3 linked regions of the Candidatus Ruthia magnifica str. Cm (Calyptogena magnifica) genome follow. The protein of the gene in region 1 interacts with the protein of each later gene in a pairwise test. Links are inferred from orthologs where the notes say so. Each region holds a gene or a part of one and is shown in the gene's direction. Other genes may lie near its edges. The genes, in order: dnaE, dnaX and dnaQ.

Evidence for each region.
Region 2: the proteins of dnaE (region 1) and dnaX interact in binary tests that used the Escherichia coli proteins (3 or more experiments, as listed by UniProt). The link is inferred for Candidatus Ruthia magnifica str. Cm (Calyptogena magnifica) from one-to-one orthologs.
Region 3: the proteins of dnaE (region 1) and dnaQ interact in binary tests that used the Escherichia coli proteins (3 or more experiments, as listed by UniProt). The link is inferred for Candidatus Ruthia magnifica str. Cm (Calyptogena magnifica) from one-to-one orthologs.

What each region holds. Positions count from the first base shown.
Region 1 is NC_008610.1:854,174-858,352, reverse strand. What follows is about bases 55-4,068. They hold dnaE (DNA polymerase III subunit alpha), read left to right. Parts: upstream 55-433; coding sequence 434-3,868; downstream 3,869-4,068. Other genes in these bases: RMAG_RS03960 (hypothetical protein), read left to right, coding at 55-272. Also shown: more of RMAG_RS03960, read left to right, coding at 1-54. UniProt on the Escherichia coli protein: DNA polymerase III is a complex, multichain enzyme responsible for most of the replicative synthesis in bacteria. This DNA polymerase also exhibits 3' to 5' exonuclease activity. The alpha chain is the DNA polymerase catalytic subunit.
Region 2 is NC_008610.1:512,191-515,208, reverse strand. What follows is about bases 147-2,999. They hold dnaX (DNA polymerase III subunit gamma/tau), read left to right. Parts: upstream 147-704; coding sequence 705-2,294; downstream 2,295-2,999. Other genes in these bases: murU (N-acetylmuramate alpha-1-phosphate uridylyltransferase MurU), read left to right, coding at 147-563. In the rest of the region: more of murU, read left to right, coding at 1-146. UniProt on the Escherichia coli protein: Part of the beta sliding clamp loading complex, which hydrolyzes ATP to load the beta clamp onto primed DNA to form the DNA replication pre-initiation complex.
Region 3 is NC_008610.1:442,551-445,499, reverse strand. Bases 151-2,934 are described here. They hold dnaQ (DNA polymerase III subunit epsilon), read left to right. Parts: upstream 151-1,100; coding sequence 1,101-1,769; downstream 1,770-2,934. Other genes in these bases: rpoZ (DNA-directed RNA polymerase subunit omega), read right to left, coding at 791-1,030; RMAG_RS05815 (hypothetical protein), read right to left, coding at 287-427. UniProt on the Escherichia coli protein: DNA polymerase III is a complex, multichain enzyme responsible for most of the replicative synthesis in bacteria. The epsilon subunit contain the editing function and is a proofreading 3'-5' exonuclease.

The sequences.
Region 1 (4,179 bases):
AGGCCGATTTTTTGGATGATTCGCATAATTGGAATAACGGTTCTTCTGGTTCATTTAAATCTGTCATTAAAGCGGCTGAGACTGATTATAAAGTCAATCTTGCTGCAAATATGGCATGGCGTGATACTGAAAAAATGATTAAAAAAGCTAAAAGATTGTATAAAGCAGGTAAAAATGCTGCAGCAATTTCTTTAGCAAATAAAGCTCATAAGCAAATAATTAATGCAATAGCACAAACTGAATTGGCAAAAACAGCTGGACCTAGGTTCTAAGGAAATTTAGTGAGTTAAAAAAATACTTCAATATTGGACGGGGTATTTTTTATTTTGTCTGATGTATTTTTAAAACTTCCAGTATTTTATTAAAATAAAAAAAGTTCTTTAGACTTGTAAAATGAATCAACATTTCATCAAATTTATTTTAATTACTTTTAATGACTAATTCTAATTTTGTGCATCTACATTGTCAAAGTGAATTCTCAGTTGAGAACTCTTTGATTCGCATTCCAAAATTGATTGAAAAAGTACAAGAGATTGGCATGAATTCAATTGCACTAACGGATGAATCTAACCTTTTTACTGCAGTTAAATTTTATCAAAAAGCCACTATTGCTAACATCAAACCAATATTTGGTGCTAGAATTAATATCAAAGATAAAGAAGGTGAGTTTTATTCGGTTTTATTATTGTGTCAAGATTATCAAGGTTACCTTAATCTTTCTGAATTGATTTCTTTGTCTTATACTCAAGGACGTTCGTTTGAGTGCGTTAGTGTAACGCAACAACAACTAATTGATCATAACCAAGGTTTGATTATGATTGCAACACCTATTTATAGTGATGTAGCTAAATACTTAATATCAAATCAAATGATTGAAGCCAAGCAAAAAGCTGAATTTTGGCAAACTATTCTTGTTGAGCGTTATTATTTAAGTGTTCAGAGAACTTCAAGGGAATTTGATGAAGAGCATTTGCATCTTTGTGTTAAATTGGCGCTCGAGCTTGACATCGCTGTTGTGGCAACAAATGATGTGCAGTTTTTAAATGAAAGTGATTTTGATGCACATGAGGCTAGAATTTGTATTTCTCAGGGCGGCCTTTTAGACGATGTGCGACGTGAGAAACACTTTTCTAATCAACAATTTTTAAAATCATCCGAGCAAATGCATGAACTATTTTCTGATTTACCAGAAATTTTAGAAAATACATTAGAAATTGCCAAACGTTGCAATGTGCATTTTAAGTTATTCAAAAAGAATTATTTGCCAGATTTTCCTGTGCCAAAAGACTTAACCATAGAACGATTCTTTTGTGAAGAGTCAGAACATGGATTAGTTCAGCGTTTACAAAACTTAAAAGTTGATACGCTAGTTTATTACCAGCGCTTAAAATTTGAGCTTAATGTTATTATTCAAATGGGATTTCCGGGTTATTTCTTAATTGTTGCAGATTTTATTAGATGGTCAAAAGAAAATGACATTCCAGTAGGTCCTGGTCGTGGCTCTGGTGCTGGCTCTTTAGTGGCTTATGTTTTAGGGATTACTAATGTTGATCCGATTAGGCATGAATTGTTATTTGAACGTTTTTTAAATCCAGAGCGGGTTTCAATGCCAGATTTTGATATTGATTTTTGCACTGATCGTCGAGATGAAGTGATTGATTATGTGGCTAAAAAATATGGTTATAAAAAGGTTTCACAAATTATTACTTACGGTACGATGGCGGCCAAAGGTGTAGTACGTGATGTAGGGCGTATCCTAGGCCATCCTTATGGGTTTAGTGACAAAATATCAAAAATGATTCCTAATGATTTGAAAATGACACTTGAAAAAGCCTTGAGTAAGCCTGAAGAAGGAGGCTCTGAGGAATTACGAGCTCGTTATGATTCAGAAGAAAGCGTAACGGCATTAATTGATCTTTCTAAGCAGTTAGAAGGTTTAGTGCGAAACGTTGGTACACATGCAGGTGGTGTGGTAATTGCACCAAGCAAAATTAGTGATTTTTGTCCAGTGTATAAAGGTTATGGTGAAAATGATGGCGTGGTTTCTCAGTTTGATAAGGATGATATTGAAGCGATTGGGTTGGTTAAATTTGACTTTTTGGGGTTGTCCAATTTAACGGTTATTCATAAGACTGTTAAGCTAATTAGTGCCAAAGGCTTATCAAATGAACCGATTGATTTAGATGCTTTGCCATTAGATGATAAAAAGGTTTATGAGTTGCTTCAGCGTTGTGATACAACAGGTATCTTCCAATTAGAGTCTGAAGGTATGCGTAGTTATTTAAAGAAGCTGCAAGCGGATAATTTTGAAGATATCGTTGCCATGTTAGCACTATATCGTCCAGGTCCATTAGATGCAGGTATGGTAGATGATTATATTAATGTAAAGCATGGTGCGCAGGTTAAATACCCACATCCGATGTTAGAGCAAATCCTTAAACCAACCAACGGTGTATTTTTATACCAAGAACAAGTGATGAAATCAGCACAAGTAATGGCAGGCTACTCTTTAGGTGGTGCAGATTTACTTAGACGTGCGATGGGTAAGAAAAAAGACAGTGAGATGAGTCGCCAGCGTAGCGTATTTGTTAAGGGTGCTGCTGAAAAAGGCATTGATGAAAAAAAAGCCAATGAAATTTTTGATTTGATTGATAAGTTTTCAGGCTATGGTTTTAATAAATCTCATTCGGTAGCATATGCCTATGTGTCTTACCATACTGCTTGGCTTAAATCTCACCATCCTGCGCCTTTTATGGCGGCAGTTTTATCTGGCATGATGGATAATACAGATAGAATTTCATTTACCATTAGCGAGGTTCGGAAAATGGGCTTGGTAGTCAATGGTCCAAATGTGTGTGAATCTAATTATGAATTTAGTATTAATGATGAAAAAACAGTTGCATATGGCCTTGGTGCAATTAAAGGTGTAGGTGGCGCATTGGTTGATGCGCTTGTATTTGAGCGCAATACTAATGGTGTTTACAAAAGTTTATTTGAGTTTTGTTCTAGAATTGAAAAGCGTTATTTGAATAAGCGTGCCATTGAGGCATTGATTTATAGTGGCGCTTTTGATGTGTTAGGTGTGGATAGAGCGAGTTTAATAAAAACTTATCCGATAGCCATTAGACAAGCAGAACAAAAGCAAAATGATTATTTTAGTGGTCAAAAAGGGTTATTTTCCAATATTGAACAACATAATGAATATGAGATGAACTATCTTTCAGCATCAAGTTTTTCGTTTAAAGAGAGGCTGCAACTAGAAAAAAGCGTGTTGGGTTATTATTTTAATGACCATCCTACTGATGAATATAAAACTGATTTAAAGCATATTGGAGCAATATTACCCTCTAAAATTGTCTTTAGAAATAATAAAGATATGCGTATATTGGCATTAATTTCAGAACTACGTTATCGTGCTACTAAGAGTGGTGGACAAATTGCTTTGATTACGGTTGAAGATGGTGCTAAGCTATTAAATGCCGTGATATTTACCAAAACCCTAGGTTTAGTAAGTGATCAACTTATTGTTGATGAAGTAGTGGTAATTTCAGGAAAAATTAATAAAAATTTTAGAGATCAGTGGCAAGTAGTGGTTGATAAAATTGAAAATATTGGAGAAGTTAAAATGAGCTATGCTAGGGGCTTTGAAGTATTATTAAACGCTAAACATCAGTCAATTTTTGATAAATTTGTTAAAGTGTTACTTGATTATAAAGGTAATTGCCCTGTTAAAATCTCTTATATGACTGATAATTTAAGAGGCAGTATGTTACTAAATAAAGCCTATTTGGTAGCACCTAATCAACAATTAATTGACGCTGTTAATGCTTTGGCTCAAGATCAAGTTAGCAGAATTTACTATCATTAGTTGCATTGACGCTGCTAGTAGCGTGCATAATCTAGCCTATGTTGATTAATTGTAGTATCTTTATCTAGAAAAACCTCAATTTTTCCAGGATAACTGGAATTTAAAATATTTATGTTATAATTTTTGTATCTATTTACAACTACTTTTTTGTGTAAGGTTGTAATTGCTTTAATCTTTTTAGGTGCTAAAAATATATTAAATATTTTTAAAACAGACTTTAAACCACAGATATGATCATTATCACCATGAGAAGTAATAATTTTATACAAATATTGGATTTGTTTTGAGTGTAAGTAGGAATAATGACCGCA
Region 2 (3,018 bases), 340 kb from region 1 along the record:
TTAACGCCTTAAAAAATTCTGGTATTACCAAAATAGTCATTAATATTTCACATTTAGGCGAACAAATTAAGTCTTATCTTGGTAATGGCTCAAAATTTGGTGTCAACATTCACTATAGTGACGAATCAAAAGGCGCGTTAGAAACTGCAGGTGGTATTATAAAAGCATTGCCTTTGTTAGGCATCAATCCTTTTGTTGTTATTAACAGCGATGTACTTTGTGATTATGATTTGTCAACTCTAACACTCCCAATAAACTCACTAGCTCACCTTGTACTAATTGACAATCCTAAGCACAATCCAGCAGGTGATTTTTCATTAAACAACACTCAATTAATCTTAGCAAACACAAAAACCTATACTTTTTCTGGTATTGGTATTTACCATCCCACTCTATTCAAGTTTTATTTATTTGAGAAAAAATTAGCACTTTCAAAGGTGTTAAAAGTAGCCATCGCTAAAAATCAAATTAGTGCAGAACACTATACTGGATACTGGCAAGATATAGGTACACCAAAACGTTTAGAATTAGCCAACAAATTAGTCAGACTAAATGTAAAATAACTTTTGATGGTATCAAAGGTATGCCGACAATGAATGGTTATGAAACCCGCCAGATCTGGAAAGAAGCAACGGTAATAACTTTTTTTGTGTTGGATTATATTTTTGGTGCTATCACTTTTAATATAATCAATCCTATTTTTTATGAGTGAGCACTATCAAGTTCTAGCTAGGAAGTATCGTCCGCATTCTTTTGTTAAATTGGTAGGTCAAACACACACCAAAAAAACCCTAATCAATGCACTTGATGCTAATAATTTGCATCACGGTTTTTTATTCACAGGTACACGTGGTGTTGGCAAAACCACGATTGCTAGAATTCTTGCCAAATCTATTAATTGTGAACAAGGTATTAGCTCAAAGCCTTGTGACAAATGCGCTACTTGTGTTGAAATTGACAAAGGTCAATCTATTGATTTAATTGAACTTGATGCTGCCTCACATACAGGGGTGGATAACATGCGTGATATTTTAGAAAATGCACAATATATGCCAAGCAAAAATCGCTATAAGATTTATCTTATTGATGAAGTGCATATGCTTTCCAAAAACAGCTTTAACGCGCTTTTAAAAACCCTTGAAGAGCCGCCAGAACACGTTAAATTCTTATTAGTAACCACAGATCCACAAAAACTACCCGTAACCGTTTTATCACGTTGCTTGCAATTCACATTACAACAACTGACTCATGATGAAATTCTAGAACAGTTAAAATTTATCATGAATGCTGAAGTACTAAGCTATGAAGAATCAGCTCTTGGTCAAATTGCTGATTTTGGTAATGGTTCAATGCGCGATGCACTGAGTTTACTTGATCAATCAATTTCTTATGGTAAAGGTACGGTAACTAACGCTGACATTAAAGCCATGCTGGGCTTGGTGCATCATGATGATATTATTAAATTAACAACACATTTATTTAGCCAAGATGCCAAAGCTGTAATTGATTTTATTAAAGACTTATCTCGCCGTGGTGAAAACCTTAGCAATGCACTTAAAGATTTAAGCTCGTTATTTCACAAAATATCTATTTCACAAATTGTTAATACTGAAAGCAACAAGACCATCCAAAATCTTAGCACACAAATATCAAACTTTGATTTACAAATTTTTTATCAAATGTCAATCAACGGCTCTAAAGATATGGCACTAGCCCCTAGTGAACAAATTGGATTTGAGATGACACTACTTAGAATGTTAGCATTTCGTAGTGACACTCAACCTAACACAGAAAAAAAAATGATAGAAATTAAGTCTGAAGTTAAAATATCAGCGCCAATTGAGGAAAAATTACAACCAAAAGTAGAAGAAAAACCAGGCATTACAAAACCCACTATACTTGACATTAACAATCAGCAACAATGGGAAACACTTATCCAGACACTGGAGTTTAAAAACGGTGCGCAAATATTGGTAAAAAATACACTGTTTGACAATACTAATAATGCAACGTTAACACTAACTCTAGATAATCAATTTGCTAATTTACTAAGTGATCAAGTACAAAAAAGCATGTTAACAACACTTAGACAAAAAAATTCAACATTAAATTTAGTGATTAATCTTGGCAAGCCCAATGCTCAAACATTGGCACAAAAACAAACTCAAGCGCATAATGAAAAAATGGCAAAAATACAAACACAATTTTTGAATGATAAAGGCGTGCAAAAATTAGAAAAAATATTCGATACAAAAATTAACATCAACTCAATCAAGAAGATTAATCATGTTTAAAGGTGGAATAGCCGGGACAATGAAAAGCCCAGAAAGTGCACAAGACAATATGAAAAAAGCATAAGCAGAAATCAAAAATCTATTCGCCACTGAAAAGCCACCTCAGTTCTGTTGAAATCATCCTAAACGGTGAATACATAATGATTGATATTAAAATCCTTAATGAAATAATGGATGATAATTTGATTGACAAGAATTATATTAATTTATCATTATTAAAACTTTCAAATAATGTTAAAGCATCATGAAAATATTCTAGAGTTTAACTCTTAAACATGATCGTTCTGTATTTCACTTTTTAATAGATGAAAAAACCGAAAATCTCATATTGAAAAACTAACCAAGTTAAAAAAGATGATTATTCCTTACTATCTATATTATCACCCAATAGTTCCAAGTTTTATTTAAAGCTTAATTTTGTGCAATATGATATAAAAAAAATTATGCAATTATTAGATGACAACTTTAAATTAATAAGAATCATCTCTGAAATTCACTCTCACCCAAATGGAAATACGTAAGATTTTAATTATTTTTTGTTTCACACACTGCTAATCTAAAAAAATTAAAAATTCTTCTGTGAATTTAATGATGATATCTTTTGGCCTAGTTTAAATAATCTCATCGATAAAAACTTTTATGGATTATGAGCGTATGATGACTAACTCATAAATTAATAACAACTTTAAAATGACTTCTATAATCTTCACAGAAAATTTGTAAG
Region 3 (2,949 bases), 410 kb from region 1 along the record:
TATACGCCACAACTTTAGTACAAAACGTTCTGTCAGTGATGATACCACACAATTTTTGCTGATGAGTAACCATCAACGAAGTTATGTAGTGCTAAGTCATTAATTCTGTCACTTGATTAGCTTACCAAAAAAATAAGTATTATTAGCTTTAGATATTCATATCATTTGACCAATAACATAGTTCACTGAGGTAATAATTAAACAAATCATAGCAACAACGCGTGCAGTTGTTGTATTTTCTTAAATAATGGGTAAATAACATTACTAATAAGACATAATTATCCGTTCAATTTATTAATAAAACCGAACCGCCGCAACCAAAAAGATAATTAAACTTCATGAATATGAATGATATTGCACTCATCCAGTCTGCTGTTGTCATGCCATTAGCAATTAGATGAATGTCGCCATCAGTTACAGAGCTCATCCAGTCTCTACCTTTGCTCAGAAAGCAATATCGACGTAGAGAACAAAAGTCGCCCTTATAAATAAAAAAGTTAATGATTATAAATCCATAATATTCTCCTCTTAATCCTATTTCTCATACACACATTGAGCTACTTATCAATTTGATTCATTTTCTTAGCATAATAAGAAATCAAATTGTTAACTATCACGTATTATTAATATAGATAGCAAGTTTTTGTAGACAAAAAAATGACGCAAATACGTCATTTTTAAGCAATCAAGTATTAATTACTACTCAATTTCTGTCACTTCATCAGTAACTTTATCAACTACTATTGTTGATAATTCAACTTCAATTTCAGACATCTTTGCACTATCTCTGCTACTTTTGCTGTGCTGATAATTGTTCTTGCATTTCATAAGTTTCACTTAAAATTGAAGCATCAATAAGTCCTGCCTCAATCTCTCTTAATGCCACTACTGTTGGTTTATCTTTGCCTGCATCTAATAGTGGTTTATAATCACCAGAACTTAATTGATGTGCGCGTTTTGCTGCAACCAATACCAACTCAAAACGATTTTCCACATGTTCTAAACATTCTTCAACTGTTACTCTTGCCATAATTTTTATAAATATTACTTATGATAAAATCAAATAATTTTACACCAAAAATAAGTCCGAGGAATATTCGATGGAAAGACTAATTGTACTAGATACTGAGACCACGGGTATTGAGCCTTCCGAAGGTCATCGCATTATTGAAATTGGTTGTACAGAAATTGTAGACAGACAAATCACTGAAAATAATGAGTATCATGAATATATACAGCCCAGTCGTAATGTTGGCGATTCGGTACGAATTCATGGCATTACTGATAAATTTTTAACAAACAAGCCTAAATTTAAAGCCATTGTTAAGACGTTTTTAACCTATATTGAAGGAGCAACACTTATCATTCACAACGCTCCATTTGACCTTGGGTTTCTAAACCATGAACTTAAACTTATAGGCATTGATGAACGTATTGAGGATAAATGCAACATTATTGATTCATTAGAACTTTCTAAACAACAACGACCTGGAACATTACACAATCTCGACGCCTTGTGCCGACGATTCGAAATCAACTCAAGCGCAAGAACTGTACATGGCGCACTACTAGATGCAAAAATTTTAGCACAAGTTTATCTGGCGATGACTGGGGGACAATCGACTTTATTTAACAATGAACAAACGATCAATGAACAAGCCAATACTAATAACATTATTCGAGTAGAACGCGCCATTGGCAAAATCAAAGTTGTTTATGCAAATAAACAAGAACTGGCAGCACATGCTAGTTACTTTGAAAAAATTTAATTAATTTAAAGAAAATACCAATGCAATGTTAAGATTTACGTGAGTTTATCATTAAATTAGAAAAATAAAGTGAACTCAAACGTATTCAAACATAAATTGACACTTATTTAAAAATTACTGAAATTTGTCACCGAACACTGAATAAACAAGGTCCTGAGCTTTTATTTAAAAATGCCAATATTTGAAAATTTATTTGGTACAATTAAGCATGTTGTTGGAATTTGGTCATTAAAGATTTAATCACATTAATAGAATTGGAAAAACTGCTAACTGAATTAAAACAACCTAAAAGATTTAAAGATACCATTAAAAAACTTCCAGTACAAAAAAGTACTCAATATGTCTGTTAAATTAGTCAAAAAAAGTTCAGTGCCAAGTTGTCTTTATTGAAAAGAATAAGGTTGATTTGTCTAAATTACCCATTCAAACTTGTTGATCTAAAAACACCGTACTACTCACAAAAGAAACATATAAAAAACGACAAAATTTAGGTATTTATTGCCAGTAAGTCTTTGGAAAAAATAAACTCATTATACGTTAGCCATTGCATCATGAGTGCTGCACTCGATTTTAAAGATTGGTACAAAAAAATTCCAACGAATCTTTTTCAGTTGCTGTAGCATTTGGGCTAATCTTACTACAACGTACCCATTTCCGATACATTAAGTGTACGGCTTTGCTGGGAACTTTTGTAAGGCATAAAAACCAAAGTCTATACGTGTTTGGACAATGATTTACAGATTCCTGAAAATATTGAGGTTATCCTAGAAGGTGTCATCCATCCAAATAGATAGTAAACGAAGACTCTTTTGGTTGACCATACTGGTTATTATAACAAAGTAGAAAAATTTCTTGTCTTTACGGTGTAAAGAATAATCACCAGAATTAATTCCATTTATCACTCCACTTATACAGGCAAAACCATCGATGAACCTACTGCTTAATGAAGTGTTTATATCACTTTTACAACAGCAATATCCAGAATATACCAAGCGTATAATAATGGAGAGCTTGGACGTTGAGCGTACACATTGGACTCAAATCATGGCGCTATTTTTTTTGATAATCACTCATTGATTATTTTAATTTTACCTCTCCAGTCTCTAGTCTTGACTCAAAAATAGGCATTGATACTACTATAAACTTTCTGGTGAAACTAATCAAGAATGGGAAGAGCCCA